Regions from separate parts of the Streptomyces sp. NPDC092369 genome, predicted to be linked through region 1. Evidence: riboswitches for the same ligand, from Rfam matches in the RefSeq annotation. Region 1 holds a riboswitch; the other holds the start of a gene.
What was found. Region 1 has a riboswitch for glycine ahead of gcvT (glycine cleavage system aminomethyltransferase GcvT). Riboswitches for the same ligand answer to the same signal wherever they lie in the genome.

Region 1 (15,721 bases):
GACGTCCGTGCGGACGACCGCGGGGCCGGGCCGGGAGGCGCTCAGGTAGTGCGCCGAGATCGTGAAGGGGTCGCCGTGCGGCAGGGCGTCCCCGAGCGCGCGGCCGAGGACGGCCAGCAGATAGCCGCCGTTGAGGGCGCCGAACACCGTCCAGCCGGCGGAGAGGTCGACGTCGTAGACACCGGGCGCGCGCCGGGTCGGGGCGGTGTCGCGGTCGAACTCGCTGTCGCCGACCGTGGCCCGGACGGCCTGCGCGGAAGCTGCTTCAGACATGTCTGAACCGTACAATGAGTAACTACTAAGCGGTAGCTTTTCTCCTGGGCGGGCTCTGGGCCATCGCGGTGAGAGCAAGGCAATTTCCTGGTAAGTGTCCGTACTCGTCCGTAAACCGGGGTCGCGAGGTCGGCCTCTATAGGGGCATGAGCCTTACCGGGACCGCGTTCCTCTACACGCTGATCGTGCTGTCCGTCGTCGCCGTCGTCCTTCCGCTCGCCCTGTGGTCGCGGCTGCGCGGGCCACGGGCCCTGCGCGCCGCCGCGCGCGTCCTGATGGTGCTGTTCGCCCAGGGCACGGCGGTCGCCCTGGTGTTCACGCTGGTCAACAACGAGAACAACCTGTACGACAACTGGGCCGACCTGCTCGGCACGGGCGACCATGTGCAGCAGGCCGCGAACCTCGGCGCCGACGGCACGGGCGGCATCGCGCTGCGGCGCCTGCCCAGGGTGGTGCAGCGGTTCACCCCCCTGTCCGACGGCGTCCGGGAGACCCAGCTCAAGGGCCGTGTGTCGGGCGTGAACGCCGAGGTCTACGTCTGGCTGCCGCCGCAGTACGACCAGCCCGCCTACCGCCACCACCGGTTCCCCGTGGTCGAGTTGCTGCCGGGCTACCCCGGTTCCGCGAAGGCCTGGTTCGGATCCCTGCACGCCGAGAAGCAGCTCGCGCCGCTGATGCGGGACGGCAAAGTGGCGCCCTTCATCCTGGTCGCCCCGCGCACCAACCTGCTCGCCGGCGTGGACACCGGCTGCGCCAACATCACGGGCACGGTGAACGCCGACACCTGGCTCAGCGTCGACGTGCCGAGGATGGTGACGGACAACTTCCGGGCCGCCCCCGCGCCGGCGAGCTGGGCGGTGGCCGGGTACTCCGCGGGCGGCCACTGCGCGGCCAAGCTCGCGATCGCCCACCCCGACCGCTACCGAGCCGCGATCAGCATGTCCGGCTACAACGACCCGATCGGCGAACGCAATTCGCTGGCCGCGCAGAACCCGCGGCTGCGGATCGCCAACAACCCCTACCTGCTGCTGCGCGGGGCCCGCACCCCGCCCCGGATCGCGCTCTACATCTCGGGGCAGCCGCACGACGGCTACGAGGCCGGGGTGGCCCTCGAACAGATCGCGAAGGCCCCGACGACCGTGCACGTGGTGTACATCCCGAAGAGCGCGGGCGGCCACACCATGGCGCTGTGGCGGCCGCAGGTGGTGCCGGCGTTCCGCTGGCTGACCGAGGAACTGGGCCTGGGAAACGGCCTCAGGGCCGGCTGGGGAACCGCTACTCCTCACTCACCGTCGAGCGCCGGTTCCACGCACGCGGCGCTCGCCAGTGGTACCTCATCGCGAGCAGGCGCAGGACGAAGGCGGTGACGACCGCGAGCCCGCTGGTGTACGGGTTGAGGGCGTCGTAGCGGATGCACAGGACGACGATGGCGGCGCCGACGATCGCCGGGACCGCGTACAGGTCGCGGTCCCAGCGCAGCAGCGAGGGCGTCTCGTTGGCGAGCACGTCGCGCAGCACACCGCCGCCGACGGCGGTGGCGAGGCCGAGGGCGGCCGACGCGGTGAGGTTGAGCCCGTAGTCGTACGCCTTGGTCGTGCCCGTGACGCAGAACAGGCCGAGGCCTGCCGCGTCGAAGGTGTTCACGCCGAGCTGGATGCGCTCGACGTGGGGGTGGAGGAAGAAGACGAGGAGCGCGGCGAAGAGCGGGGTGGTGAAGTACCCCAGGTCCGTGAACGCGGCCGGGGGCACCGCCCCGATGATCACGTCCCGGAAGATCCCTCCGCCCAGCGCGGTGACCTCGGCGAGCACGGCGATGCCGAAGACGTCGAAGTTCTTGCGGACCGCGAGCAGCGCGCCGGAGATGGCGAACACGAAGATGCCGACGAGGTCGAGCGTGTGCTGGACGGAGGGGCTGAACAGTTGCTGAAGCACCCCACATTCTTACCTGCCGCGGGGTGCTTCCCTTTCGATGCAAGGGTTACAGGGCGGGTTTCCCTGTGGTGAACAGCCAGGTCTGGAACAGGTCGTCGAGCTGCTGTCCGCTGACCTTCTCGGCGAGCCTGATGAAGTCGGCCGTGTTCGCGTTGCCGTAGCGGTGCAGCTTCGTCCAGGCCGGCAGCAGCTTGAAGAAGGCGGTGTCACCGATGCGTTCGCGCAGCATCTGGAGGGTCATCGCGCCGCGCTGGTAGACCGCGGACGCGAACATGGTGTCGCGCTGCGGGTCACCGACGACGGTCTGCCAGAAGGCGCTGTTCGCCGGGCGGGAGTTGTAGCCGGCCAGGAACGAGTCGTGCGCGGTGCGGGTGCCCTGGTGCTCGGCCCACAGCCACTGGGCGTAGGTGGCGAAGCCCTCGTTGAGCCAGATGTCCTTCCACTGCGCCACGCTCACCGAGTCGCCGAACCACTGGTGGGCCAGCTCGTGCACGATCGTCGTCTCGTTGCGCACCGCGGAGTAGACCGGCTTGGACTGCACCTCCAGCGAGAACCCCGCCTCCGGCATGTCGTCGACGATCGCGCCGGTCTCCTCGAAGGGGTAGGGCCCGAAGACCTGCGACCAGTAGTCGGTGGCGGCGGCGGTGACGGCGTACACGTCGACGCTGTTGCCGTTGGCGAGCACCGGGTCGATGGCCACGTAGATCGGGATACCGCCCGGGGTCCGGCCGGTCTTCACGTCGAACTTCCCGATCGTCGCCGTCGCGAGATAGGTCGCCATCGGCTTCGACTCGCGCCAGTGGGTGTACGTCGAGGCGCCCTTGTCGTACGTCGACACCAGCCGGCCGTTGGAGACGCCGGTCAGGCCCTTGGGGGCCTTGATGCGGATGTCGTAGGTGGCCTTGTCCGAGGGGTGGTCGCTGGAGGGGAACCAGGTGGAGGCGGCGTTGGGCTCGCAGGCGACGAAGACGCCGTCGGTGGTCTTCATCCACCCGTAGTCGGAGCCGAACACGATGGGCCCGCTGAGGGGTTCGGGGACCCCGCCGTAGGTGACGGTGACCTCGAAGTCGCGCCCCTTGCGCAGGGTCTGGCGCGGGGTGACGCGCAGTTCGTCGCCGTCGCGCGTGAACTGGGCGCGTCTGCCGTTCACTTCGACTCTCGTGACCTCCAGCTTCTGCAGGTCCAGGTCGAAGGAGGAGAGGTTCTGGGTGGCGCGGGCGGTGAGGGTCGTACGGCCGTCGAGACGGTCGGTGTCCGGGTTGTACGCCACGCTGAGGTCGTAGTGGCGGGCGTCGAAGCCGCCGTTGCCCAGGTCCGGGAAGTAGGGGTCACCTATGCCGGGCCCGCCGGGGCTTGGCGCGGGAGCGGCGGCGATGACAAGGAAAGAGGCCGCCGCGGTAGCGAGGGCCCCTAAACGTGCCGAACGGGAGAGATTCATGTGTCGTCCCTTGCGAGCGTGTGCCGATAAGTCGGACACGGACGACTCTGAACTCTCCCGTTCGGGCATGTACATGACTTTGCCAACTCGTCATGCGCTACTTGTCGGTTGACTCCTGGCTCTCACCCGCGGAGGCCGCCGGGGCCTCGGAAGCGCCGGAGGCTTCGGTGGACGTGCCGGGCTCGGCGGCCTCAGCGGCCTCCGCCGCCTCGGCGATCTCCTCGACCTCCGCCGCCACCGCCGCCGACGTCTCCGCCGACTCCGCGAGCACCTCGTCGGCGACCAGCTCGGCCGCCTCCTTGGCCACGGTCAGCAGCACCGTGTCCTGCGGGGCCTGGTCCTCGAAGTTCTCCGGGTGGTGGCAGGCGACCTGCTGACCGGGCTTCAGCTCGACGAGCTTGGGCTCGGTCGTCTTGCAGATCTCCGTCGCCTTCCAGCACCGGGTGTGGAACCGGCAGCCGCTCGGCGGCGAGATCGGCGAGGGCACGTCACCCTTGAGCAGGATGCGGTCGCTCTTGGTGTTCTTGCGCCGCGGGTCCGGGATCGGCACCGCCGACATGAGCGCCTTGGTGTACGGGTGCATCGGCGCCCGGTACAGCGACTCGCGGTCGGCGAGCTCCACGATCTTGCCGAGGTACATCACCGCGATCCGGTCCGAGACGTGCCGCACCACCGAGAGGTCGTGCGCGATGATCACGTACGTCAGGCCGAGCTCCTGCTGGAGGTCGTCCAGCAGGTTGACGACCTGGGCCTGGATCGACACGTCGAGCGCGGAGACCGGCTCGTCCGCCACGACCAGCTTCGGCTTCAGGGCGAGCGCGCGGGCGATGCCGATGCGCTGACGCTGACCGCCGGAGAACTCGTGCGGATAGCGGTTGTAGTGCTCGGGGTTGAGGCCCACGACCGACAGCAGCCGCTGGACCTCCGCCTTGACCCCGCCCGGAGGCGTGACGCCCTGGAGCTTGAAGGGGGCGCTGATGATCGTGCCGATGGTGTGGCGCGGGTTCAGCGAGGAGTACGGGTCCTGGAAGATCATCTGCACATCGCGGCGCAGCGGACGCATGCCGCCCACCCCGAGGTGCGTGATGTCCTTGCCCTCGAACTCGACCTTGCCGGCGGTCGGTTCGAGGAGCCGGGTGATGAGCCGGCCCATCGTCGACTTGCCGCAGCCGGACTCGCCCACGACGCCGAGCGTCTCACCGGACCTGACCTCGAAGTCGAGGCCGTCGACCGCGTGCACGGCGCCGACCTGCCGCTGGAGCAGGCCTTTCTTGATCGGGAAGTGTTTCTGGAGCCCGGTCACCTTCAGCAGGGTCTCGCCGGGGGCGGCGTCCTTGATGAGGGTGGCACCGTCGCTCTTCGCGGGAGTGGTCACGTTGTCCTCGCTCACAGCTTCGGCGCAATCTCTTCGGTCCAGATCCGCTCCCGCTGCTCCTGCGTCATGTGGCAGGCGGCCCAGTGCTGGCTGCCGACCACGGTCAGCTCGGGCCGGACCGTGCGGGTGACGTTGTCCTTCGGGACATCGGCGTACGGGCAGCGCGGGTTGAAGGCGCAGCCGGACGGGATGTTGATCAGCGAGGGCGGGGAGCCCTTGACCGGGATCAGGCGCTCCTGCTGCTCACGGTCCAGGCGCGGCATCGAACCCAGCAGTCCCCAGGTGTAGGGGTGGCGGGGCTCGTAGAACACCTTCTCGGCCGGACCGCGCTCGATGCAGCGGCCGCCGTACATCACCAGGATGTCGTCGGCCAGCTCGGCGACGACGCCCAGGTCGTGGGTGATGATGATGACCGCGGAGCCGAACTCCGTCTGCAGGTCCCTGATCAGGTCGAGGATCTGCGCCTGGACGGTCACGTCCAGGGCGGTCGTCGGCTCGTCCGCGATGAGCAGCTCGGGGTTGTTGACCAGCGACATCGCGATCATCGCGCGCTGGCGCATACCGCCGGAGAACTCGTGCGGATAGCTGTCGAACCGCTTGTCGGGCTGCGGAATGCCCACCCGGTCGAGCATCTCGATCGCGCGCTTCTTCGCGACCTTCTTGTCGACGTCGTGGTGGATCCGGTACGCCTCCACGATCTGCTTGCCGATCGTGTAGTACGGGTGCAGCGCGGACAGCGGGTCCTGGAAGATCATCGCCATCTCGCGACCGCGCAGCTTGCGCACGTGGTCGGGGTCGGCGGAGAGCAGCTCGGTGCCGTCCAGCCAGATCTCGCCGGAGATCTGCGCCTTGCGCTTGCCGTACTGGCCGGCGGTGTGCAGGCCCATGATGCCCAGCGAGGTCACCGACTTGCCGGAGCCGGACTCGCCCACGATGCCGAGGGTCTTGCCCTTCTCCAGCGTGAAGGTGAGTCCGTCGACGGACTTGACCAGGCCGTCGTCGGTCGGGAAGTGCACCTTGAGGTCGCGCACCTCCAGGAAGGAGGTCGGCGGGGCGGAGGCGGCGATGGGCTCACCCAGGGCGGCTCCGCTCTTGCTCAGCTCGGTCATGTCAGCCTCACTCGGGGGTCGATCACGGCGTACAGGATGTCCACCACGAGGTTGGCGAGCAGCACGGCGAGAGAAGTGATCAGGGTGACGCCCAGGATGATGGGCAGGTCCTGGTTCTTGATGGCGTCGAGCACCGCGCGGCCGAGGCCGGGCAGGTTGAACGTCGACTCCGTCAGGATGGCACCGCCGATGAGGGCGCCGAGGTCCATGCCGAGCATGGTCAGGATCGGGGTCATCGTGGAGCGCATGGCGTGCTTGCTGATGACGACCTGCTCCTTGAGGCCCTTCGCCCGTGCAGTGCGGATGTAGTCCTCGCCGAGGATCTCCAGCATGGTGGCGCGGGTGATCCGGGCGTACATCGCCGCGTACAGGAAGGCGAGGGTGATCCAGGGCAGGATCATGCCGCCCAAATAGCCGCCGAAGCTCTGGTCGAGCGGCACGTACTGCGCGTCGATCCAGTGCAGCCCGAAGGCGAAGATGGCCAGGCTGAGCAGACCGGTGAAGTAGATGGGGAGGGAGACACCCGCCAGCGCGACGACCATCGCGCCGCGGTCCCAGATGGTGCCCCGCTTGAGCGCGGAGAGCACACCCGCCGAGACACCGATGACCAGCCACAGCACGGCGGCACCGAGCGCCAGTCCCAGGGTCACCGGGAAGCGGTCGGTGAGCACCGGCCAGACGGCCTGCTCGCTGCGGAAGGAGTAGCCGAAGCACGGCGCGGCACAGTGCGTGACGTCGCCGCCGCCCGAGTAGGTGCGACCGACGAAGATGCCCTTGAAGAACTCCCAGACCTGGGAGTAGATCGGGTCGCCCAGGCCCAGCTTCTGCCGCACGGCCTCGACGGCAGCCGGGTCGGCCTGCTTGCCCACGAAGCTCGAGGCGATGTCCACGCCCGCCCACTTGGGGACGAGGAAGAAGATGCCGAAGACCACCATCACGATGACCACGAGCATCACAGCGGCGGCGAACAGCCGCCTGATCAGGTAAGCGAGCACAGCTTACGGCCCGCCGCGGGGCCGCGGGCCACCGGAGGTCATCCGATGGCCCGCGACCACGCCGCGCCGGCCTTCACCTGCCTTTCGTGCCGTTCGGCGGGTGTGCCGGGATTACTTCGCGGACTTCAGACCGAGGTTCACGAAGTCGTACATGCCGCTGTAGTTGTCCGACGTGTAGACGTTCGCGAGGTTGTCACCGCGCCAGTTGATGAACTTCTCGAAGACGAAGGGCAGGTAGTACGCGCCCTCCATGACCTTGTGGTTGATCTCGGTCGAGATCTTGGTCTTGCCCGCGTCGTCCAGCGTGGTGACGTACTGGTCGAACAGACCGTCGATGGTCTTGTCCTTGATCAGGGCGAAGTTGTTGTTACCGCTCGGCACGATGTACTTGCTGTCCCACAGCGGCAGACCGAAGCCCTGGACGGTCGGGAAGTCCGGACCCCAGCCCATGATGATGATGCCGTAGCCCTTCTTCTGCACGTTCGAGGGGCTACCGATGATGCCGGTGGTCTGCGAGCCGTCGAACTGGTCGATCTGGGCGTTGATGCCGATCTTCTTCAGCGACGCCTGGAGCGACTGGGCCGTGGCGACCTCGACCGGCTTGTTGTTGCGCACCGCGATGGTGGTGGAGAAGCCGTTCGGCTTGCCGCACGCCTTCAGAGCCGCCTTGGCCTCTTCGACGTTGCCGTTCTTGTTGGCGCCGGCCAGCTTGTACGGGTCGTACTTCTGGCCCTCGGAGCCCGGGACGGACGGCGGGAGCATGTTGGTGCCGATGTCACCACCGGCGACCGGGCCACCACGAGCGGTCTGCAGCGAGACGTGGTCCGCACCGAGGATGACGGCCTTGCGGCACTCGGCGTTGTCGAACGGCTTCACGCTCTGCGGGAAGGTCGCGTAGCGGATGTAACCCGAGACCGGGTTGTCCAGGTTGGCCTTGTGCTCCTTGAGGGCGGTGGTGCGGCCCTGCGGGGACATGCCGGTCTGGTTGATGTCCAGGTCCAGGTCACCGTTGAGCAGACGCTGGTCCAGCTGGTTGGCGTCCGAGAAGAACTGGACGGTGATCTTGTCCGGGTACGCCTTGCGGATCGGGTCCGAGGACTGCTTCCACTCGGTGTTGCGCACCAGCGTCAGGCTCTTGCCGGGGCTGTAGGACTCGAACTTGTACGGGCCCGAGGAGAACGGCTTGAGGCCGTACTTGGACTTGGTGTCCTTGTCCTGGCGGACCGGGGAGGCCGAGACCAGACCCAGCACCTCCTGGAAGTCCGAGTTGGCCTTCGGCAGGTGGAACTCGATGGTCTTGTCGTCCGGGGTGACGATGGACTTCAGACCGAGCTTGTCCTTGGACGTGTCCTTGTAGGGACCCTTGTACTCGCCCTTGGGGTCCAGGAAGTCCTTGAGGTACGTCGGGCCGCCGGACAGCACGTCCTGCGCCCAGACACGCTCGATGCCGTACTTCACGTCCTTGGACGTGATCGGCTTGCCGTCCTCCCACGTGATGCCGTCACGCAGGGTGTACGTGTACGTCTTGCCGTCGTCCGAGACCTTGGCGAGGCCGGTGGCGAGGTCCGGGGTGAGCTCGGCGCCCGCCTTGCCCGGCTCCGTCTTGCCCGTGACCAGCTGGCGGCTGTAGTAGCGCGCGAAGTTCCACATGAAGCCGTAGTAGCCACGCGTGGTGTCCCACGAGTCGGCATCCTGGGCGCCACCGAACCGCAGCGTGCCGCCCTTCTTGGCCAGGGAGGCCTGGGCGACCTTGTTGTTGGCCGCGTCGAAGCCGGCCGCGCCGGTCTTCGAACCGCCGCCGCCGTTGTCGTCGCTGCCGCCGCACGCCGCCGTGGTCAGCAGTGCGGCGACCGCAGCAGCGGCGGCAAAGGCCTTCTTCCGCCGCCCTGAGGTGCGTTGGGTAGTCACGATCTCGGATCCTCCGGATTAGATGAGAGACCCCGTGTTGGTGCCACGGGACGATTTGGGTACGGCTCTTTCAGCGGGACGCCTTCGGGTCCAGCGCGTCACGCACGCCGTCGCCGAACAGGTTGAAGGCAAGGACGGTGATGAAGATCGCCACACCCGGGACCACCATGTACATGGGGTCCGACTCGTAGTAGTCGATGGCGCTCGACAGCATCTGTCCCCAGGACGACGTGGGCGGCTTGACGCCCACGCCCAGGAAGCTGAGGGCCGCCTCGGTGAGGATGTTGGTGGGGATCATCATCGTCGTGTAGACGATGATCGGCGCCACGAGGTTGGGCAGCAGTTCCTTGAACAGGATGTAGAACCGCCCGGCGCCCAGTGATCGGGCGGCCTCGACGTACTCGCGCTCGCGCATCGAGAGCGTCTGGCCGCGCACCACGCGTCCGATGTAGGGCCAGCCGAAGAAGCCGATGACCAGGATCATCACGAAGACGCGCACGTTGGACCCGGAAAGGCCCAGCAGTTCGTTCGGCATCACGGAGACCAGGGCGATCGTGAAGAGCAGCTGCGGGAAGGCCAGCAGGCCGTCCATCACGCGGCTGACGAGCGAGTCCACCCAGCCGCCGAAGAAGCCCGCCAGGATGCCCAGGACGGTGCCCAGGACGACCGCGACGACGGCGGACAGGAAGCCCACCAGGAGCGAGACGCGGGCGCCGTAGAGGATGCGGGCGAGGATGTCGCGGCCGTTGACCGGCTCGACGCCCAGCAGGTGGTCGCCGCTGATACCGCCCAGGGACCCCGTGGGGGTGCCGAACAGCGGGTCGATCAGGTTCTCGTGGTAGGCGTCCGGGTCCTGCCCCAGCAGGTTGGTGATCACCGGCGCGAGCAGGGCGACCACGATGAGGACGACCACCACGATGCCGCCCGTCAGGGCGAGCTTGTCCCGCTTCAGGCGCTCCCAGGCGATCCGGCCCAGGGAACGTCCCTGAACGGTCTTGGCGCCGGCGGTCGCGGCCGCCGCTTCCTCGGCCGCACTCGGGGCCGCTTCCGCGGTCGGCTCGTGCAATGGTGCCGTCATCTGGCAGGGACCCCTCTCAACCGGCGGTAGCCGGCCCGCACTTGCCGCTGTAGCGGCGTGATCAGTCCGTCGTACTCGGGGCAGAAAGAGCCCCTGGTGCGGGAGTCTTCAACGCTTTGGCGATCTGTTGCCAGACTTGACGGTGAAAGGATGCGTAAACGTGATGAGGTCAGGAGGGTTCCGTTATCCGGACAGCGGGTAACGGGGGTCGGACGCGGGCGAATCAGGACATTCAGGAATCGGACGGATCTTCCGCCGCTATCTACGCGCGCAGACCCACCACTTCTCCAGTCCGGACCAATGGGTGCACCGGTCTGGACCAGCGGGCGCCCTCTCAGTATCCGCCAGGCGCCGGTGGATAGCCGTACCCGGCCGCGGGGGCCTGCGCCGGGGCCGCGTGCGCCTCACGGTCGTAGAAGGGCCGGGCACCCTCCCGCATCCACATCGCGACCGGGTCGTCCTCGTCCGACATCGCCACCGTCGACACCGGCAGTCCCTCCGGGACCGCGCCGATCGACTGCTGCATCATCGCCCGTACCGCGTCCACGGCCGGCGGCGAGGTGTCGTACACATCGAGACCGATGGCGAGGTACGGCGCCCCGAGCGCCGGCTGCACCCAGGCGCGGCGCAGGGCGCGCACGGCCGGGGTGCGGTGGGCGTTGTGCGCGAGCAGGGCGTAGAACTGCGGGATCTCGATACCGGGTTCCGACAGCCGCAGCGGGCCCGCGGGCTGGCGCTCCAGGCCGGTGGCGATACGGCGCAGATCGAGCCACGGGATGCCGACGCCGCCGCCGGGGGCGTGCGGGTTGAGCCACAGGCCGAAGTGGTCGGGGTAGAGCGTGCGGGCCACGTCGACGCCGTCGACGACCTCGTACGAACGGTTCCAGCCGCTGGCGGACAGCTCCTGGGCGGAGGTGACGCACGGGGCGTAGCCGTGCCCTTCGACCTCCATGTTTCCGTACTGGGCGTCCGGGGAGCCGGACTGGCCGTGCCACAGCAGCATCCAGACCTGGCCTGCGCCGGGGGTCGCGAGGGCGCGGAGCAGGGCCTCGTAGGCGTCGTAGCGCCCTGGCGTGACCTGGCGCAGCATGTGCTCCACGCTGCCGCTGAGGCTCGCGCTCACGTGTCTTACCGCCCCTTCGAAGTGACCCCGCGTTTCTGTGACAGCTTATGCGCCTACGGGGTGTTGGCCTGATGTGCGTTGGCGAGTGCGGGTTGATTGTGGCTGGTCGCGCCCACGCGGCGGAGCCGCATATTGGCACAGCCCCGCGCCCCTGAGTCGGCTACCCCTACGGCGATCAGAAGGGCCGTTGGTAGAAGGGCCGGACCTGTTGGCGCATCCACGTCGCCACCGGGTCGTCCGTCACGTCCAGGAGGACGAGGTTGACCCCCCACTGCGGCGGGGACTTGGCCAGGGCCCGGCCCAGTGCCTCCAAGGGGATGGCTCGCAGGTCGCCCTCCCATTCGGAGAGTTCGACGCCCACGAACATCACCGGGTCCGCCGTCTCGATCGCCGCGAGGCAGCGGCGGGCCGTGCGGATCACGGGAGTCGACTCGAACTCGGCGGAGGCGGCGGCGAGGAAGTCGACCGGGTCGTCCTGCCAGTCCGGTTCGAAGAGGCGGACGCGGCCGCCGGAGGTGGGGCCGTCGAGGGGGGTGCGGCCGATGCGGCACAGCTCGGCGACGGCGGCCGGCGGGAGCGGGATGCCGACCATGCCGTCCGGGTTCACCGCGATGCCGACCTGCGGGGGCAGACCCCGGGCGAACTCGACGGCGGGCGCGATGGTGAACGACATGTGCGAGCCGACGACATGGCGGAACTGCTCCTCGGAGCTGAACACCGGGACGTACGCCTGGCCCTCGATCTCCAGCGTGGGCAGGTCCAGCGGACCGCTGTGCGGACCGCCGCCGCTGGGCAGCGGGATCCAGAGGAAGCCGCGGCTGAGCACCTCGATGATCCGGCCGCCCGCCGTGGGCACGCCGAGGGACGCCGACAGCACCTCCTCCAGCTCGTTGCCGGGCCATCCGCCGTGCGGATGGGGGTGCGCCTGCATGGGAAAGTCCGCGGGGAGATCCGCTGGGAAGTCCATCTGTCCGACCGCCTGCTGTGAAGTACCGCTGTGGCAGCAAAGGCTAACGGGTACGGGGCCCCTGGCGGCCGGCTCGGCGCACACCACCGCCCCGTTCCGACCCACCGGTCCAGCCAGGCCCACCACCCCCGGCCGCCCCACTCTCAGCCCGTGAAGCCGATCCGGCGGAGCACGTCCGCCGCGTCCCGGTCCAGGAGGACCGCCGAGCCGACGCCCTCGGGCAGGTCGCCGCGTTCCACCGAGCGGATCAGGCGGCCGGCTGCCGTGCGGTGGCGCAGGAAGGCGTAGCGGGAGACGCCTCGGCCGCGGTCGCGCTGGCCCGCCAGGGCGGTGCGCGGGGGTACGTCGAGCAGGACCAGGTGCAGGATGCCGCCGCGCCGCCGGGCCTCGCGGGCCAGCCAGCCGCGGACCCAGGCCTGGGTGCCGCAGTCGTGCACGACGACGCCGGCGCCGGCGCGCAGGGCGCGGCCGAGACCGGCGTAGTGGGCGAGGCGGACCAGTGGGCGGTAGACGGCGTACGGCAGGAAGCGGGGTGCCCGGGTGTCCCAGCGGTCGCGGGCGTCCTGGGAGTCGATCCGTACGCCCCTGACCGCGCGCCGCATCAGCGTCGACTTGCCGCTGCCGGGCAGGCCGGTGATCACGACCAGGTCGCGGGGGCCGAAGAGCAGGGCGTGCGGGCTGCGGCCCGAGCGCTCGCGCAGGTCGCGGACGACCGGGGCCGGCCGCTCGGCGCAGCGCTCCCGGGCAGGGGCCGCGGGCTGCTTGGGCAGGGCGACGCCCGAGGTCGTGGCGTACGCCGTGGTCCTTGTCACCGTGATCGTCCTCCCTGCGGGGTCAGGAAAGCTTCTCCCCACCGAATGTAAAGAGAAGGTAATCCACGGTGTCTCCCGGTTCCGTTCGGTTCCGGCCACAAGCCTGTTACAGAGCCTGTGCGATGATGTGCGCGCCAACTGCATACCGGCCGTTTGAATCCGCGCGGGAGAGTCCCGGGTACGTGTACCCGGGCGCCGAAGGAGCAAGTCCCTCCCTTGAATCTCTCAGGCCCCGTTACCGCGCGGGCGAGGCACATCTGAAAAGCGGGTCCCCGGTTTCCTCCGGTGGCCCCACCCAAGGTGCAAGTCATGTCCCGTGCGGTCATGACGAACCTCTCAGGTTCCGATGACAGATGGGGAGGAACGACCTCGCCGTCATGCCTTGGGAGATTCACGTCCGATGAGCACCGAACCCCGTCACACCGCGCTCGATGCCCTGCACCGCTCGCTGGGCGCGACCATGACCGACTTCGCCGGTTGGGACATGCCCCTGCGCTACGGCTCCGAGCGCGACGAGCACCTCGCCGTCCGCACGAAGGCCGGGCTCTTCGACCTCTCCCACATGGGCGAGATCACCGTCACCGGTCCGCAGGCGGCGCAGCTCCTGAACTTCGCCCTGGTCGGCAACATCGCCTCCGTCGGCGTCGGCCGCGCCCGCTACACCATGATCTGCCGGGCCGACGGCGGCATCCTGGACGACCTGATCGTCTACCGCCTCGCGGAGACCGAGTACATGGTCGTCGCCAACGCCTCCAACGCCCAGGTCGTGCTCGACGCGCTGACGGAACGTTCGGCCGGATTCGACGCCGAGGTGCGTGACGACCGGGACGCCTACGCGCTGATCGCCGTCCAGGGTCCCGAGTCCCCCGGCATCCTCAAGTCCCTCACCGACGCCGACCTCGACGGCCTGAAGTACTACGCCGGTCTGCCCGGCACGGTGGCCGGCGTCCCCACCCTCATCGCGCGCACCGGCTACACCGGCGAGGATGGCTTCGAGCTGTTCGTGAAGCCGGAGCACGCCGTCGAGCTGTGGCAGACGCTGACCAAGGCCGGCGAGGGCGTCGGCCTGGTCCCCTGCGGTCTGTCCTGCCGGGACACGCTGCGCCTGGAGGCGGGCATGCCGCTGTACGGGCACGAGCTGAGCACGGAGCTGACCCCCTTCGACGCCGGGCTCGGCCGGGTGGTGAAGTTCGAGAAGGAGGGCGACTTCGTCGGGCGTACGGCTCTGGAGACGGCCGCCGAGCGCGCCGCCTCGCAGCCGCCTCGCGTCCTGGTCGGCCTGGTCGCCGAGGGCCGACGGGTCCCGCGTGCCGGGTACCCGGTCGTCGCCGACGGCCAGGTGATCGGCGAGGTCACCTCCGGCGCCCCCTCCCCCACGCTGGGCAAGCCGATCGCGATGGCCTACGTCGACGCGGCCCACGCGGCGCCCGGCACGTCCGGTGTCGGCGTGGACATCCGGGGCAGCCACGAGCCGTACGAGGTCGTGGCGCTGCCGTTCTACAAGCGCCGGAAGTAACACTTTCCGCAGTGCTCCCCCGCACCTCTTCCCCCTCCGTTCCTCCCCCTCTTCACCCCTCCACCGACACTCCCCCGCGTACAGGAGAATTCAGGCCATGAGCAATCCCCAGCAGCTGCGCTACAGCAAGGAGCACGAGTGGCTGTCGGCCGCCGCGGACGGCGTCGCGACGGTCGGCATCACGGAGTTCGCGGCCAACGCGCTCGGTGACGTCGTCTACGCCCAGCTCCCCGATGTCGGCTCCGAGGTGACCGCGGGCGAGACCTGCGGCGAGCTGGAGTCGACCAAGTCGGTCAGCGACCTGTACTCGCCGGTCAGCGGCGAGGTCACCGAGATCAACGAGGACGTGGTGAACGACCCGTCGCTGGTCAACTCGGCCCCCTTCGAGGGCGGTTGGCTCTTCAAGGTGCGCATCACCGAGGAGCCCGCCGACCTGCTGTCGGCCGACGAGTACACCGCCGAGACGGCTGGCTGAGAGGTCACAGACGCATGTCCGCACTGAACACGCCCCTGCACGAGCTGGACCCGGACGTCGCCGCCGCGGTCGACGCCGAGCTGCACCGCCAGCAGTCCACGCTGGAGATGATCGCCTCCGAGAACTTCGCGCCCGTCGCGGTCATGGAGGCCCAGGGCTCGGTCCTCACCAACAAGTACGCCGAGGGCTACCCGGGCCGCCGCTACTACGGCGGCTGCGAGCACGTCGACGTGGTCGAGCAGATCGCGATCGACCGGGTCAAGGAGCTCTTCGGCGCCGAGTACGCCAACGTGCAGCCGCACTCGGGCGCCTCCGCCAACCAGGCCGCCCTGTTCGCGCTGGCCAAGCCCGGCGACACCATCCTCGGGCTCGACCTGGCGCACGGCGGCCACCTCACCCACGGGATGCGGCTGAACTTCTCCGGCAAGCAGTTCGACGTGGTCGCCTACCACGTGGACTCCGCGACCGGTCTGGTCGACATGGCCGAGTTGGAGAAGCTCGCCAAGGAGCACCGGCCCAAGGTGATCATCGCGGGCTGGTCGGCGTACCCGCGGCAGCTGGACTTCGCGGAGTTCCGCCGGATCGCCGACGAGGTCGAGGCGTATCTGTGGGTCGACATGGCGCACTTCGCGGGCCTGGTGGCCGCGGGTCTGCACCCGAACCCGGTCCCGTACGCGGACGTCGTCACCTCCACCACCCACAAGACCCTCGGCGGTCCGC
Region 2 (15,721 bases), on a different contig from region 1:
CGCCGGTGATGGCCTCGGACAGGACGTACGGCGCGAAGAACAGCATCCGGTACACGGCCCGGCCGCGCAGCCGCTGGTTGAGCAGGACCGCCATGGCCAGCGCGAACGGAAGTTGGAGCGCGAGCGACAGCAGCACCAGGACCAGGCAGCGCCACAGGTCGCCGAGGAACACCGGGTCCTGGAAGAGCCGGGTGAAGTTGTCCGCGCCCGTGTAGTCGGAGGGCATGCCGAAGCCGCCCCAGCGGAAGAAGGCCGCGTACACCGCGAACAGCATCGGCAGCAGCACCAGGCCCACGAACAGGACCAGCGCGGGCAGTTGGAAGCCGACCGCGGTGAGCCAGTTCAGCGTGCGCCGCCGGGCCCGCCCCCGGGCCGAGTCCTTGGTCGGGGGCGGGACGGCGAGCTCGGGACCGGTCCGCTCGTCCGGGAGGAAAGTGGAGGTCATCGGCGGTCCGGGAGGAGTGTGGAGGTCATCGGCGGCTACTGCTCTTCCTTCGCGACCTTGGTGATCGACTGCGCGACCTGCTGGGGGGACTTGGAGCCGGCGATGAGCGCGCCGACGCTGTCGTTGACCTCCTGGCCGACGGCGGGGGCGTAGGCCTGGTCGAGGTAGAGCTGGAAGCCGGTGGCGCCCGTCAACTGGGCTTGTACGGCCTTGGTGTTGGGGTCGGACAGCGCGCTCGCGGCGGCCGGCACCACGGGCAGGGCGCCGGTCTTCTTGACGAGTTCGAGGTCGGTGGCCTCGGAGGCGAAGAACTTCAGGAAGTCCACGGCCGCCTGTGGGGCGCCCTTGCGCAGGGCATGTCCGCCGCCTCCGCCGAACACCTCGGTGATGACGCCCTTTCCGCCCTCGACCGCGGGGAACGGGAAGAAGCCGAGGTTCGCGCCGAGCCCCTTGCCGGCGTCCGCCTCGACCACCGGAGCCCACTGGCCCATGAGTTCCATGGCCGCCTTGCCGTTACCGACAGTCGCGGCCTGGCCGGTCGGCGTCGAGTACGCGGCCCCGAGGAACCCCTTCTGGAACGGCTGGAGTTGGATGAGGTCCTTGAAGTGCTGCCCGGCCTCTACGAACCCGGCTCCCGTGAAGTCCTTGTCCTCGTTCGCCTTTTGCAGGGCGTCGATGCCCGCGGTGCGCATCGCGAGGTAGGCCCAGTAGTACATGCCGGTCCACGTCTCCTTGCCCGCGAGGGCGAGGGGCGTGATGTTCTTGGCCTTCAGCTTGTGCACGGCATCGAGGAAGCCACCCCAGGTGGTGGGCGGTTGACCGATGCCGGCCTGCTTGAACAGCGCCTTGTTGTACCAGAACCCGATCATGCCGATGTCGAACGGGATCCCGTACACCTTGTCGTCCACGAGATACGGCTGCTTCGCCACCGGCAGCAGTCCGTCGGCCCACGGCTTGGTCCTGTCGGTGAGGTCCTCGACCAGCCCGGCGTCGATCTGCTGCTTGAGGACGCCACCGCCCCAGGTGTGGAAGACGTCCGGGAGCTTCCCCGAGGCGGTGAGGGCCGTCATCTTCGACTTGTAGGCGTCGTTCTCCAGCTGGACGATCTTCAGCTTCACCTTGGGGTTCTGCGCCTCGAACTTCTTGGCCAGGGCGGCCCAGACGCTCTTGGTCGGCTGGGTGGTGGAGATGTTCCACCACTCGACGGTGGTCGTCCCCGAGGACGACCCTCCGTCCGAGTCCCCGCCGCATCCGCTCAGTGCCGTCACGCCCAGACCGGCCGCGGCGGAGGCCGCGAGAAAGCCGCGGCGGGACAGTGCCCGGTCGCCCATCATGCGCTCCTTGGGGGTACGGGACGGCGCGTCCACGGCCGTCCGCTGTGACCGAAAGTTTCGGAGATGATCCTGAAAGATGCGTTGTTGCCGCACCCTAGAGACAGCTTCCGAAGAGTGGCAACCCCTTGGACACAGCGAATCCCCAAGCGCCCGAGATCGGTGGGAGTGCTTCGTAATATTCGCGAGTCATGGCGAATGTTTCGCCCTCGCAGCTCAGACGGCGCGGCCCGCGACGCAGCCAGTCTTAACGGAAGCTTGACGCCTGCGCCCCGGTCCCGCACAGGCCCTGACGTCACTCTCCGCTTACGCTGGTTCGGCCGTCCGCGTGATGGCCGGAACCCACACGCTGAGACGCCTCAGGAGCACACCCATGGCCACCACCGAGCACCCTCCCAGTCGCCTGCGTGAGTGGATGCTGGAGGGACTGTCCGACATGGGGAAGGCCGGCCGCGCGCGCCCGGCCGCCCAGGCGCAGCCCGCCCACAAGGGCCAGCGCTGGTACCGCGTGATGTGCCTGACCGGCGTCGACTACTTCTCCACGCTCGGCTACCAGCCCGGCATCGCCGCCCTGGCCGCAGGACTGCTCTCGCCGGTGGCGACCATCGTGCTGGTCGTCGTCACGCTCGCCGGCGCCCTGCCCGTCTACCGGCGCGTGGCGGAGGAGAGCCCGCACGGCGAGGGTTCGATCGCGATGCTGGAGCGGCTGCTGTCCTTCTGGAAGGGCAAGCTGTTCGTCCTGACGCTGCTGGGGTTCGCCGCGACCGACTTCCTGATCACCATCACGCTCTCGGCGGCGGACGCCTCGACCCACCTGGTGGAGAACCCGCACCTCACCGACGCCCTGCACGACCACCGGATGCTGATCACCCTCGTCCTGGTCGCCCTGCTCGGCGCGGTGTTCCTCAAGGGCTTCCTGGAGGCGATCGGCGTCGCGGTCGCGCTCGTAGTGATCTATCTCGGGCTGAACGTCGTCGTGGTGATCGTCGGCATCTGGCATGTCGCCACGGCCGGTCACGTGGTCACGGACTGGTCCAGCGCCCTGACCGCCGAACACGGCAACGTCTTCGCCATGATCGGCGTGTCCCTGTTGGTCTTCCCCAAGCTCGCGCTCGGTCTGTCCGGCTTCGAGACCGGCGTCGCGGTCATGCCGCACGTCCAGGGCGACCCGGAGGACACCGAGGAGAACCCCAAGGGCCGCATCCGCGACACGAAGAAGCTCCTCACGGCCGCCGCGCTGATCATGAGCGTCTTCCTGATCACGACCAGCTTCATCACCACCGTGCTGATCCCGGAGAAGGAGTTCGAGGCAGGCGGCCAGGCCAACGGCCGCGCCCTCGCCTTCCTGGCCCACGAGTACCTGGGCAGCGCCTTCGGCACGGTCTACGACGTCTCGACCATCGCCATCCTCTGGTTCGCCGGCGCCTCCGCGATGGCGGGCCTGCTCAACCTGATGCCGCGCTATCTGCCCCGCTACGGCATGGCACCGCACTGGGCCCGCGCCGTGCGCCCCATGGTCATCGTCTTCACCCTGGTCGCCTTCCTGGTCACCTGGATCTTCGACGCGAGCGTCGACGCCCAGGGCGGCGCCTACGCCACCGGTGTACTGGTCCTGATGTCCTCGGCGGCGATCGCCGTGACCATCGCCGCCCGCCGCGCCGGCCAACGCAACTGGACCATCGCCTTCACGGCCGTCTCGGCGGTCATGCTCTACGTCACCGTCGTGAACGTCATCGAGCGGCCCGACGGCGTCAAGATCGGCGCCTGCTTCATCGCCGGCATCATCCTCGTCTCCCTGCTCTCCCGGCTGGCCCGCGCCTTCGAGCTGCGCGTCACCCATGTCGAGCTGGACGCCATGGCGGAACGATTCATCCGGGATATGGCGAGCCGCAAGATCCGCTTCATCGCCAACGAGCCCGACCAGCGCGACAAGGCCGAGTACCGCGACAAGATCGAGCAGATCCGCAACGACAACGACATGCCGGAGCAGGAGGACTTCGTCTTCGTCGAGGTCACGGTGACCGACCCGTCCGAGTTCGAGTCGGGCCTGACGGTCCGGGGCGAGGTCCTGCACAACCGCTACCGGGTGCTGACCCTGGAGTCGTCCTCGATCTCCAACGCCCTGGCCGCCCTGCTCCTGCACGTCCGCGACGAGACCGGCTGCACCCCGCACATCTACTTCGAGTGGACCGAGGGCAGCCCCTTCGCCCAGTTCCTGCGCTTCTTCCTCTTCGGCCAGGGCGAGGTCGCCCCGGTCACCCGAGAGGTACTCCGCGAGGCGGAACCGAACCGCGACCGCAGGCCGCGGGTGCACACGGGCTGACCCGGCCCACGCGGGTCCGACAAGGGGCTTCTGTCCCGCAGCTCATCCCGCAAGGTGCGTTCACGGCCCTATCGTGATCCGCATGCAGTCCTACACAATCGGCCAGGCAGCGCGGCTGCTCGGCGTGAGCCCCGACACCGCGCGCCGCTGGGCGGATGCCGGCCGGGTGACCACCCACCGCGACGACAGCGGCCGCCGGCTCATCGAGGGGCGCGACCTGGCGGCCTTCTCGGTCGAACTCGCGAAGGCGGACGGCGAGGAGGAGGCCCCGTCCCACACCTCCGTGCGCAACGCCTTCCCCGGGATCGTCACCGCGATCAAACTCGGGGACGTGGCGGCCCAGGTGGAGATCCAGGCCGGCCCGCACCGCCTCGTCTCACTGCTGACCCGCGAGGCCGTCGAGGACCTCGGCCTGGAGGTCGGCATGGAGGCCACGGCCCGGGTCAAGTCGACAAACGTCCACGTCGACCGCACGTGACTCGGTGGACTCACCCGGCAGATCACTCCCGTAAAGCCACATCCGACCCACCCGGCACATCACTCCCGTACGAACGCACATGCCACCCCACATCGGCATCGCTCCAGCTCATGCGATGCGACAGGAGACTTACGCCTCGCAAATGCGCCAGTATGATCGGCGCACGGGAGGCGCCCGAGGGGTTCCTCCACGAGAAGACAGAGGGAGTGGACCCGTGATGACCCGTTCCGCGCGCAGGACCCGCCGGACCCTGCAAGTGGCAGGTGCCGGAGCCGCCGCGCTGCTGGCCCTGAGCGCGTGCTCCTCCGACTCGGACTCCGACTCCACCAAGTCGGACTCCTCGGCGTCGACCTCCTCGTCGCCGAAACTGTCCGGCACGGTCACCGTCTTCGCCGCCGCCTCGCTCCAGGAGAGCTTCTCGACGCTGGGCAAGGAGTTCGAGAAGCAGTACCCGGGCACCAAGGTCACCTTCAGCTTCGGCGGCAGCGATTCGCTGGCCGCGAGCATCACGGGCGGCGCCCCGGCCGACGTGTTCGCCTCGGCCAGTCCCAAGACGATGGCGATCGTGACGGACAAGGGTGACGGCGTCGGCACGCCCGCCACCTTCGTCCGCAACCAGTTGGAGATCGCCACCCTGCCGGGCAATCCCGACAAGGTCGCCTCTCTCAAGGACCTCACCAGGTCGGGCCTCAAGGTCGTCCTGTGCGACAAGACGGTGCCCTGCGGCGCCGCCGCTCAAAAGGCCCTGGACGCAGGCAAGTTGAAGCTCACGCCGGTCTCCTACGAAGAGGACGTCAAGTCCGCCCTCAACAAGGTGGTCCTGAAGGAGGCCGACGCCGCGGTCGTCTACAAGACGGACGTGAAGGCGGCGGGTGGCAAGGTGGAAGGCGTGGACTTCCCTGAATCGTCGGACGCCATCAACGACTACCCGATCACCCTCCTCAAGGACGCGCCGAACGCGGCGGCGGCCAAGGCGTTCATCGCCCTGGTGCAGTCCGCCGAGGGCCAGAAGGTGCTGACCGAGGCCGGATTCCTCAAGCCGTGATCCCGAGCGACGCGTCCGACGCCGCGGCCGAGACCCTGGAGTCCGGCCCGCGGCGAAGGCGTGTCCGCAAGGGCGTGAGCAGAGGCGTAGGCACAGGCGTGACCAGAGGCGTCCCCCTCCCCCTCCTGCTCCCCGCCCTCCTGGGCCTGGCCTTCCTCCTGCTCCCCCTGATCGCGTTGCTGGTCCGAGCCCCGTGGAGCGCCCTCTCCACCCAACTCACCAGCACGGAGGTATGGCAGGCACTCCGCCTGTCCCTCCTCTGCGCCACAGCGGCGACGGCGGCAAGCCTGGTGATCGGAGTCCCCCTGGCCTGGCTGCTGGCCCGCACGGACTTCCCGGGCCGCGGCCTGGTACGAGCCCTGGTAACCCTCCCCCTGGTCCTGCCCCCCGTGGTGGGCGGCGTAGCCCTGCTCCTGGCCCTAGGCCGCAACGGCATCGTCGGCCAGTGGCTGGACGCCTGGTTCGGCATCACGCTCCCCTTCACCACGACGGGCGTCATCGTGGCGGAGACCTTCGTGGCGATGCCGTTCCTGGTCATCAGCGTGGAAGGCACCCTGCGCGCGGCGGACCCCCGCTACGAGGAGGCAGCCACAACTCTGGGCGCCTCCCGCTTCACGGCGTTCCGCCGAGTCACCCTCCCCTTGATCGCCCCAGGCATCGCGGCAGGCGCCGTCCTGGCCTGGGCCCGAGCCCTGGGCGAATTCGGAGCGACGATCACCTTCGCCGGCAACTTCCCCGGCCGCACCCAAACCATGCCCCTGGCGGTCTACTTGGCCCTCCAGAACAACCCAGAAGCAGCCATCGCCCTGAGCCTGGTCCTCCTGGCGGTCTCGATCACGGTCCTGGCGGCGCTACGGGAGCGGTGGGTGAGTCCGGCGTGAGGGGGACGGTCTGGAGCGACGACGTCCTGCCGAAGGCGAGCGCTCACGGGACTGACGGCTCGTCTACGAACACCCGCTGGATGACCCCCTGATGACGAACACTCCCCCCGCGGCCGCCGACGGCGCGAAGCCCCCACTGGGGCCACCCGCACCCGACAACGAAAGAAGTACGGGTGGTGCGGGTGGGAGCTCTTCCCCGGCCGAAGGCCGGGCACCCTCCACGCACCCGCACCCGCACCCGCACCCGCACCCGACCACCGGCCTGCACGCCCACCTCGTCGTAGACCTCAACACCTTCCGCCTGGACATCGAACTCACCGCCGCCCCCGGCGACGTAGTAGCCCTGCTGGGCCCAAACGGCGCAGGCAAAACAACCGCCCTACGCACCCTCGCCGGCCTGACCCCCCTCACCTCCGGCCACCTCCACCTCGACGGCACGCCTCTGCACCGCACACCCCCCGAATCCCGCCCCGTAGGCGTCGTATTCCAGGACTACCTCCTCTTCCCCCACCTCACCGCCCTGGACAACGTCGCCTTCGGCCCCCGCTGCCACGGCGCAACAAAAAAAGAAGCAAGAGCCCAAGCGGCAACCTGGCTGACCCGCATGGGTCTGAAAGCGCACACCACCACCAAACCCCGCCACCTCTCCGGCGGCCAGGCCCAACGCGTAGCCCTGGCAAGAGCCCTCGCCACCAACCCCCGCCTGCTCCTCCTCGACGAACCCCTGGCCGCCCTGGACGCCCGCACCCGCCTCGACATCCGCACCCAACTCCGCCACCACCTGGCCGAGTTCGAGGCAGTAGCCGTCCTCGTCACCCACGACCCCCTGGACGCCATGGTCCTGGCCGACCGCCTCGTGGTCATCGAGGACGGCCGCGTGGTCCAGGAAGGCACCCCCACAGACATCGCCCGCCACCCCCGCACGGACTACATCGCCCAACTCGTAGGCCTCAACCTCTACAAGGGCCACGCGGACGGCCACACAGTCACCCTCGACCCAGGCTCCGGTACCGAGATCACCACCGCGGAAGACCTCACCGGCGAGGTCTTCGTCGCGTTCCCGCCCAGCGCCGTCACCCTCCACCGCACCCGCCCCACCTCCACCAGCGCCCGCAACCTCTGGCACTGCGAAGTCGCGGGCCTGGAAACCCACGGCGACCAGATCCGCGCCGACCTCACCGGCGAACTCCCCCTCGCCGCAGACCTCACCACGGTCGCCGCGGCCGAACTCGAGCTGCACCCCGGCGCCTCGGTCTGGGCGACGGTCAAGGCGACGCAGACACACGCGTACCCGGCATAAGCACTCACAAGGCCTACGGTGAGGGCCATGACCCTCAGCATCCGCAACCAGCTCCCCGGCACCGTCACCACCGTCACCCCCGGCGAGGTGATGGCCACGGTCGGCATCCTCCTCACCGGCGGCCAGAGCCTCACCGCCGCGATCACCCGCGAAGCCGTCACCGACCTCGCCCTCGCCCCCGGCACCCCCGTCCGCGCCCTGGTGAAGTCGACGGAGGTCTCCCTCGCCACAGGACCAGTCGCGGGCCTCTCGATCCGCAACCAACTCCCCGGCACGATCACCGAGATCACCACCGGCGAAGCGATGGCCTCGGTCAAGATCGACGTTGACGGCGGCGCCCTGACCGCCGCCATCACCCGCGCGGCAGTCGACGACCTCGCCCTCAAGACCGGCGACCCCGCGGTCGCGCTGATCAAGTCGACGGAAGTCTCCCTGTCGACGACCTGACGCGGAAACAGCAGGGCTCCCGCCGACGTACATCCGGCAGGAGCCCTCTCCGTCCATCCAGCGCTGTCAGTCCTCGTACGCATCCAACGGCGGGCAGGAGCACACCAGGTTCCGGTCACCGAACGCCTGGTCGATACGCCGAACCGGCGGCCAGTACTTGTCGGCCACCGAGACCCCGCCCGGGAACACGGCCTCCTCACGCGTGTACGCGTGCTCCCAGACACCGCCCAACACACGCGCCGTATGCGGAGCGTTCCGCAGCGGATTGTCGTCCGCGGGCCACTCCCCCGCCCCCACCTTCTCGATCTCCGCGCGAATGGCGATCATCGCCTCGCAGAACCGGTCCAGTTCGATCAGGTCCTCGGACTCGGTCGGCTCGATCATCAGCGTGCCGGCCACCGGGAAGGACATCGTCGGCGCGTGGAACCCGTAGTCGATCAGCCGCTTGGCGACGTCGTCGACGCTCACACCGGTCGCCTTGGTCAGCGGCCGCAGATCGATGATGCACTCGTGCGCGACCAGCCCGCCGGGCCCGGTGTAGAGCACGGGGTAGTGCGGCTCCAGGCGCTTGGCGATGTAGTTGGCGCTGAGCACCGCCACCTGCGTGGCCCGCTTCAGCCCCTCGCCGCCCATGAGGCGGACGTACGCCCACGAGATCGGCAGAATGCCGGCCGACCCCCAGGGCGCGGCCGAGATCGGCCCCACACCGGTCTCGGGCCCGGCCGCCGGCTGCAGCGGGTGGTTCGGCAGGTACGGCGCCAGGTGCTCGCGCACACCGACCGGCCCGACACCGGGACCGCCACCACCGTGCGGAATGCAGAACGTCTTGTGCAGATTCAGGTGCGAGACGTCCCCGCCGAAGTGCCCCGGCTTGGCAAGCCCCACAAGGGCGTTGAGGTTGGCGCCGTCGACGTACACCTGCCCACCGGCCTCGTGGACCTGCGCGCAGATGTCCGCGACATGCTCCTCGAACACACCATGCGTCGACGGGTACGTGATCATCAGCACCGACAGCTCGTCGCGGTACTGCTCGATCTTCGCCCGCAGATCCTCGACGTCGATCTCGCCGTCCCCGGCGGTCTTCACGACGACGACCTTCATGCCCGCCATCACGGCGCTCGCGGCATTGGTCCCGTGCGCGGACGACGGAATCAGACACACGGTCCGCTGCTCGTCCCCGTTGGCACGGTGATATCCGCGTACGGCGAGCAGCCCCGCCAGCTCGCCCTGCGACCCGGCGTTGGGCTGCAGCGACACCTTGTCGTACCCGGTGACCTCGGCGAGCCGCTCCTCCAGCTCCCGGATGAGTGTCAGATAGCCCTGCGCCTGCTCGGCGGGCGCGAAGGGGTGCAGCTGCCCGAACTCGGGCCAGGTGACGGGCTCCATCTCCGTGGTCGCGTTGAGCTTCATCGTGCAGGAGCCCAGCGGGATCATGCCGCGGTCGAGCGCGTAGTCACGGTCGGCCAGCTTGCGCAGGTACCGCAGCATCGCCGTCTCGGAACGGTGCTGCTGGAAGACGGGGTGAACGAGGAACTCGTCGCTCCGCAACAGCGCCTGCGGAATCGTCTCCCCGGCAACCGCGTCCAGCGCGTCCACGTCCCCCGCGACCCCGAACGCAGCCCACACGGCACGCAGTTGGGCCCGCGCGGTCGTCTCGTCACAGGCGATCGACACGTGATCGGCGTCGACGAGGTACAGGTTGACCCCGTTGTCCCGCGCGGCGGCGACGACCTCGGCGGCCCGCCCTTCCACGCGCACGGTGAGCGTGTCGAAGTAGGTCCCGTGCACGACCTCGACCCCGCCGGCCCTTAGCCCCTCCGCCAGGATCGTGGCGTAGCGGTGGGTGCGCCGCGCGATCACCCGGAGGCCCTCGGGCCCGTGGTAGACGGCGTACATGCCGGCCATGACGGCGAGCAGCACTTGCGCGGTACAGATGTTGCTGGTGGCCTTCTCCCGACGGATGTGCTGCTCACGCGTCTGCAGCGCGAGCCGGTAGGCCTTGTGCCCGTCGGCGTCCACGGACACACCCACGAGCCGCCCGGGCAGGCTGCGCGCGAACTTCTCGTGTACGGCCATGTAGCCCGCGTGCGGTCCGCCGAAGCCCATCGGCACACCGAACCGCTGCGTCGTACCGACGGCGATGTCCGCGCCCAGCTCGCCGGGCGACTTCAGCAGCGTCAGCGCCAGCAGATCGGCGGCGACGGTGACGAGCGCACCGAGCCCGTGCGCCTGGTCGATCAACGGCTTGATGTCCCGTACGACACCGGAGGCGCCGGGGTACTGGACGAGAACGCCGTTGATCTCCCGCTCCGCGACCTCGGCCGGGATGCCGTCGGCGAGGTCGGCGACCACGACCTCCACGCCGGCCGGCTCGGCCCGCGTCTGGATCACGGCGATGGTCTGCGGCAACGCGTCCGCGTCGACCAGGAACAGACCCTTCTTGTTCTTGCCCATGCGCCGGGACAGCGCCACGGCCTCGGCGGCGGCCGTGCCCTCGTCGAGCAGCGAGGCGCCGGAGGTCGGCAGGCCGGTGAGGTCGGCGACCATGGTCTGGAAGTTGAGCAGTGCCTCAAGTCGGCCCTGCGAGATCTCCGGCTGGTACGGCGTGTAGGCCGTGTACCAGGCCGGGTTCTCCATCACGTTGCGCAGGATGACGGGCGGGGTGAAGGTCCCGTAGTAGCCGAGGCCGACCATGGAGTCGAGGACCTGGTTCCGATCGGCGAGCGACCGCAGCTCGGCCAGCACCTCGGCCTCGGTGCGCGCACCGGGCAGGTCCAGGGCATCGGCGTTCTTGATCACGTCGGGCACCGCGGCGGCGGTGAGCTCGTCCAGCGAGCCGTAGCCGACCTGCGCGAGCATCTTGGCCCGCGCCTCCTGGTCGGGCCCGATGTGGCGCTGCTCGAACGGGATTCCCGCTTCGAGCTCGGAGAGCGGAGTGCGATGGGCGGTCATTGCGGAGGCCTCCTGGTCGGTCACGACCTTCGGGGGGTACCACGGCACGGGTACCCCGACGGCCTCCCCCTCTGTCATCTCGACCTGAGAGCTTCACCGGACATCCCGAAGGAGCCCGGCTTTCACCGTCGGTGAGAGCGGAGGCCTTCGACACCCGCTCTGCTTTCCAGAGTGACCTCGTCCGTGCGGTACGTGGGCCTGAGAGATTCCGGGGAGGATTTGCTCCTTCGGCGCCTCCGATGATGTCTGGAGGACTCTCCCGCACGGGGTCAGCAGCCGCTCCCAGCCTATCAGCGAGCGCACCGCACGGGCCTTCGAGTGGCCACCATCACCAATGTGCTCTTTTGTAGAGTTTACGAGTGCGTCGCGACCACGTGGAGGCCCCGTGCAGACCGACATCGATCCACGCAACCTGATCGGCCGCAAGGCGTTCGACCGCAACGGCACCAAGATCGGCACGATCGACGAGATCTACCTCGACGACGCGACCGGAGTGCCGGAGTGGGCCGCCATACGCACCGGCCTCTTCTCCCGGGACGCCTTCGTCCCCCTGGAGCCCAGCGAACTGGTCGAAGGCACCCTCCACGTCCCCTTCGAACGCGCCCTCATCAAAGACGCCCCCGACTTCGGAGTGGGCCGCCACCTCTCCCCCCAACAAGAACTCCAGCTCTACCACCACTACGGCCTCGACACAGCACCCCCACCAACGTTCCCGGACAGAGACTTCGGCAAGCTGGCAGGCACAGAGGACGCGGACGCCTGAGGCCTCCGGCCAATAAAACCCGCCTAGCCTGCGGACAGTCCCCCGCCGCCCCCACCCGCCCAGCCTGCGGGCAGTCCTGCCGTTGTGGCTCCGCGGCACAACTCCGCCCACCCCCCCACCCGACCAGCCTGCGGGCAGTCGTGCTGCTGGGGCGGCACGGGTGGGCGCAGGCGGCACCCCGCAACGCCGGGCTGCGCAACGCCCCGCCCCGCCAGAGCCGACGCTCACGTCCGGACCCCGTCCACCGAAACCCCGGCCCCTCCGCCCCCCTCGACCAACGGCAACGGATCCGCCGGCTCCAACTCAAGGTCATCGACCCGAAACGTCCGCACCCGCCCCGGCTCGGACCCCGGCGTCTCAAACCGCACAGTCACCCGCCCCAGCCCACTCCCCTGCACCCACCCATGCCCGAATTGCGCATGCCGCACATCATGCCCCGAAGGCCACCGCCGCTCAGCAGCAGCAACCACCTGCTCCTCGACCACCTCCGCCTCCCCCGACTCAACCTCCGCATCAGAGAACTCCGCATCCGCACCGCTCCCCGCCCCCACCCTCGCCCCCGCCGCCTGCGCAAAAAGATCCTCCTGCGTGAAGTCGGCAAGCCCACTGACCCCCACCCCCAGCAACCGCACACCCCCGGTCGTGTCCACAGACTCCAACAACCGCCCGGCAGCCTCCCGCACCACTCCCGGATCATCCGTGGGCCCTCGCAAGGTCTCGGACCGAGTCAACGTCGAGAAGTCGTACCGCCGCACCTTCAGCACGATCGTCCGCCCGGACAACCCCGCCGCCCGCAACCGCCGCACACACCGATCCGCCAGCCGCTGCACCTCCAGCCCCACCCGCACCCGGTCATGGATGTCCACGTCATACGTGTCCTCGACCGACACCGACTTGGTCCCCCGCTCAGCGACGACAGGCCGATCGTCACGCGCCAACGCCATCGCGTAGAGCCCGTGCCCGTGCGCCTTCCCCAACAGCCGCACCAACTCGTCCTCACCGGCCTCGGCGAGATCGTCGACCGTGGTGATCCCGGCCCGCCGCAGATGGTCCCCCGTCGCCGGCCCCACCCCCGGCAGGATCCGCACCGGCATCGGCCCGAGCAGAGCCCTCTCGGTCCCCGGCTCGATGAGCACCAGGCCGTCCGGCTTGGCCTCCTCGGAGGCGATCTTCGCGAGCATCTTGGACGCGGCCAGGCCGACGGATCCGGTCAGCCCCGTGACCGCCCGTATGTCCGCGCGCAGCTTCTCCCCGACCAGCCGCGCCGACGCCCGGTCCCAGGCGGCTCCATCGGTCTCCAGGTCCACGAACGCCTCGTCCAGGCTGAGCGGCTCCACCAGCGGCGACAACGAGTGCAGCAGCCCCATGACCTGCTCGCTGATCGCCCGGTAGAACCCGAAGCGCGGCACCAGATACGCGGCGTTCGGCGCGAGCCGCCGCGCCTGGGCCATCGGCATCGCGGACCTGACCCCGAACACCCGTGCCTCGTACGAGGCGGTCGCGACCACCCCACGCGGCCCGAGCCCGCCCACCACGACGGCCTTCCCGCGCAGACTCGGCTTGGACGCCTGCTCCGCCGAGGCGTAGAAGGCATCCATGTCGAGATGCAGGATCGTGGGCGCGTTTCTCACATCTCCGATGCTGCACTACGCCACTGACAACGCACCCGCACGACCGCCGGGTGCCGCCTCGAGCCGCTCAGACGGCCCGGTTGCGGCGCCGTGCCAGCTCGTCCGCGGGATTGTTCCCGACCAGCGTCTCGCCCGTGTCGACGCGCTCGCCGTGCAGCTGCGAGAGCGCGCTCTCGACGTCCCGCCACACCACACCGACGGCGATCCCGAAGATGCCCTGGCCGCCCTGGAGCAGCGCGTGGACCTCGTCCGGCGAGGTGCACTCGTAGACCGTGGCGCCGTCGCTCATCAGCGTCATGCGCTCCAGGTCCCGGAAACCGCACGCGCGCAGATGCTGGACCGCGGTGCGGATGTTCTGCAGGGACACACCGGTGTCCAGGAACCGCTTGACGATCTTCAGGACGACGACGTCCCGGAAGCTGTAGAGCCGCTGCGTGCCCGATCCGTGGGCGGGCCGCACACTCGGCTCCACGAGCCCGGTGCGAGCCCAGTAGTCCAGTTGGCGGTAGGTGATCCCAGCGGCCGCGCAGGCCGTAGGACCTCGGTAGCCGATCTGCTCGGACGCCATGGACGTCGCCCCTCCGCTGCTCGGCACGGCCGCCGGCCGCTGCGGGACGTGGCCGGGCGCGCTGCTGTGATGGGGATCCCCCCAACTCGAACGCAGTTGAGAGCTTGGGGGAGGGTACGGACCGCTCTCCCCGAGACCGTGTCCCGGGGCACCCCCAGCCGTACCGTCGCCGCTGCTTCTCACGCCGACCTCCGTCCTTGACCTGCCTTCACGACGGTAGGCAGTCACCAGGGGTGCGTCAACGATCGCCACACTCGGCACGCCGGGTGATAATCACCCTAGGAGTGGTTTCCCGCACCCAACCGCGGGGAAAGGCTAGCCGAATGTGCCCGGAGCAAGGCCCAGGACGCTCGCAGTGGCCTCCGGCAATTGCCGGCATTTCGTCCGCGCCCCGCGTCTCACTGGCTGCTGGTGCCGAAGTCCTCGGGTGAGATCTGGTCGAGGAACTCGCGGAACTTCTCCACCTCGTCCTCCTGCTCGTCCGGGATCGCGATGCCGGCGTCGTCCAGCACCCCGTCGCTGCCGTAGATCGGCGTGCCCGTGCGCAGCGCCAGCGCTATGGCGTCGGACGGGCGCGCGCTCACCTCGACCCCGCTGGCGAAGACCAGTTCGGCGTAGAAGACGCCTTCGCGCAGGTCGGTGATGCGCACTTCGGTGAGCTCCTGGCCGACTGCCTCCAGCACGTCCTTGAACAGGTCGTGGGTCAGCGGTCGCGCGGGGGCCATGCCCTGCTGGGCGAAGGCGATCGCCGTAGCCTCGCCCGGCCCGATCCAGATGGGGAGGTAACGGTCGCCTCCCACTTCACGCAGGAGCACGATCGGTTGGTTGGAGGGCATTTCGACCCGGACACCTACGACATCGAGCTCGTTCACACAGCAACCCTAGGACGTGCCCGGGACGTTTGGGTAGTCGGGCAGGGAACGGGGGGATGATCCGGCCGCCGCGTGGCGCCCGGCTCAGGGCAGGCGCACGCCCAGCGCGGTCTGCACGAGCGCGGCGTGCAGCCGTACGGTGAGCGCCGCCAGCTCCTTCGTACGGGCCTCCGCGTGGGCCCTGGTCTGCGGATTGCGATGGCGTTTCAACGGGGCGACCACTTGGTCCACGAGCCCTGCCTCGCGATCCGCGGCCGCTTTCATCACCCGAAGGTGTCGCGGCTCGATCCCGAACCGGCCCAGCTCGACGACGAGCACGGCCACGGTGGCCGCCTCCGCGTCGTACGCCCCGTCCGGCAACGGCCCGACGAGCCCGTACGACTCCCACTCCTCTAGCTCCTGCTCGCCGATGCCGGCCGCCGCCAGCAGCTCGTCCCGGCCGATCCGGGCGGCCGTGGGCCCCTCGTGGGCCTCCAGGGCGGGCTCACCGTCCCGCTGACGTCCCACTGCGGGCAGCAGTACGGCTTCACCGCGCTCCATGGCGTCCAGGTGCTCACGGATGACCTTGAGCGGCAGATAGTGGTCCCGCTGCATCCTCAGGACGTGACCGAGGCGCTCGACGTCTCCGGGGCTGAACTTGCGGTACCCCGAGGGGGTCCGCTGCGGCTCGATGAGCCCCTCCGAC

Region 2: it holds a riboswitch for glycine, as region 1 does, so the genes downstream of both, gcvP (aminomethyl-transferring glycine dehydrogenase) here and gcvT (glycine cleavage system aminomethyltransferase GcvT) in region 1, are expected to answer to the same signal.

Annotation. Positions count from the first base shown of each region.
Region 1 covers NZ_JBIVQP010000003.1:361,486-377,206, forward strand. The annotation lists gene ACIQI8_RS18535 (thioesterase family protein) at 1-273, opposite strand, end outside; gene ACIQI8_RS18540 (alpha/beta hydrolase) at 420-1,640, shown strand; gene ACIQI8_RS18545 (trimeric intracellular cation channel family protein) at 1,549-2,205, opposite strand; gene ACIQI8_RS18550 (M1 family metallopeptidase) at 2,252-3,643, opposite strand; gene ACIQI8_RS18555 (ABC transporter ATP-binding protein) at 3,741-5,033, opposite strand; gene ACIQI8_RS18560 (ABC transporter ATP-binding protein) at 5,030-6,127, opposite strand; gene ACIQI8_RS18565 (ABC transporter permease) at 6,124-7,122, opposite strand; gene ACIQI8_RS18570 (ABC transporter substrate-binding protein) at 7,234-9,030, opposite strand; gene ACIQI8_RS18575 (ABC transporter permease) at 9,101-10,108, opposite strand; gene ACIQI8_RS18580 (enhanced serine sensitivity protein SseB C-terminal domain-containing protein) at 10,443-11,198, opposite strand; gene ACIQI8_RS18585 (enhanced serine sensitivity protein SseB) at 11,407-12,198, opposite strand; gene ACIQI8_RS18590 (AAA family ATPase) at 12,342-13,016, opposite strand; glycine riboswitch at 13,165-13,261, shown strand; gene gcvT (glycine cleavage system aminomethyltransferase GcvT) at 13,411-14,526, shown strand; gene gcvH (glycine cleavage system protein GcvH) at 14,624-15,001, shown strand; gene glyA (serine hydroxymethyltransferase) at 15,016-15,721, shown strand, end outside.
Region 2 covers NZ_JBIVQP010000007.1:648,531-664,251, forward strand. The annotation lists gene ACIQI8_RS37895 (carbohydrate ABC transporter permease) at 1-445, opposite strand, end outside; gene ACIQI8_RS37900 (extracellular solute-binding protein) at 481-1,776, opposite strand; gene ACIQI8_RS37905 (amino acid transporter) at 2,150-4,099, shown strand; gene ACIQI8_RS37910 (molybdopterin-binding protein) at 4,182-4,577, shown strand; gene modA (molybdate ABC transporter substrate-binding protein) at 4,795-5,622, shown strand; gene ACIQI8_RS37920 (ABC transporter permease) at 5,622-6,503, shown strand; gene ACIQI8_RS37925 (ABC transporter ATP-binding protein) at 6,595-7,803, shown strand; gene ACIQI8_RS37930 (molybdopterin-binding protein) at 7,831-8,250, shown strand; gene gcvP (aminomethyl-transferring glycine dehydrogenase) at 8,317-11,202, opposite strand; glycine riboswitch at 11,379-11,474, opposite strand; gene ACIQI8_RS37940 (PRC-barrel domain-containing protein) at 11,588-11,965, shown strand; gene ACIQI8_RS37945 (DNA polymerase IV) at 12,190-13,596, opposite strand; gene ACIQI8_RS37950 (MerR family transcriptional regulator) at 13,664-14,347, opposite strand; gene ACIQI8_RS37955 (bifunctional nuclease family protein) at 14,563-15,036, opposite strand; gene ACIQI8_RS37960 (MerR family transcriptional regulator) at 15,121-15,721, opposite strand, start outside.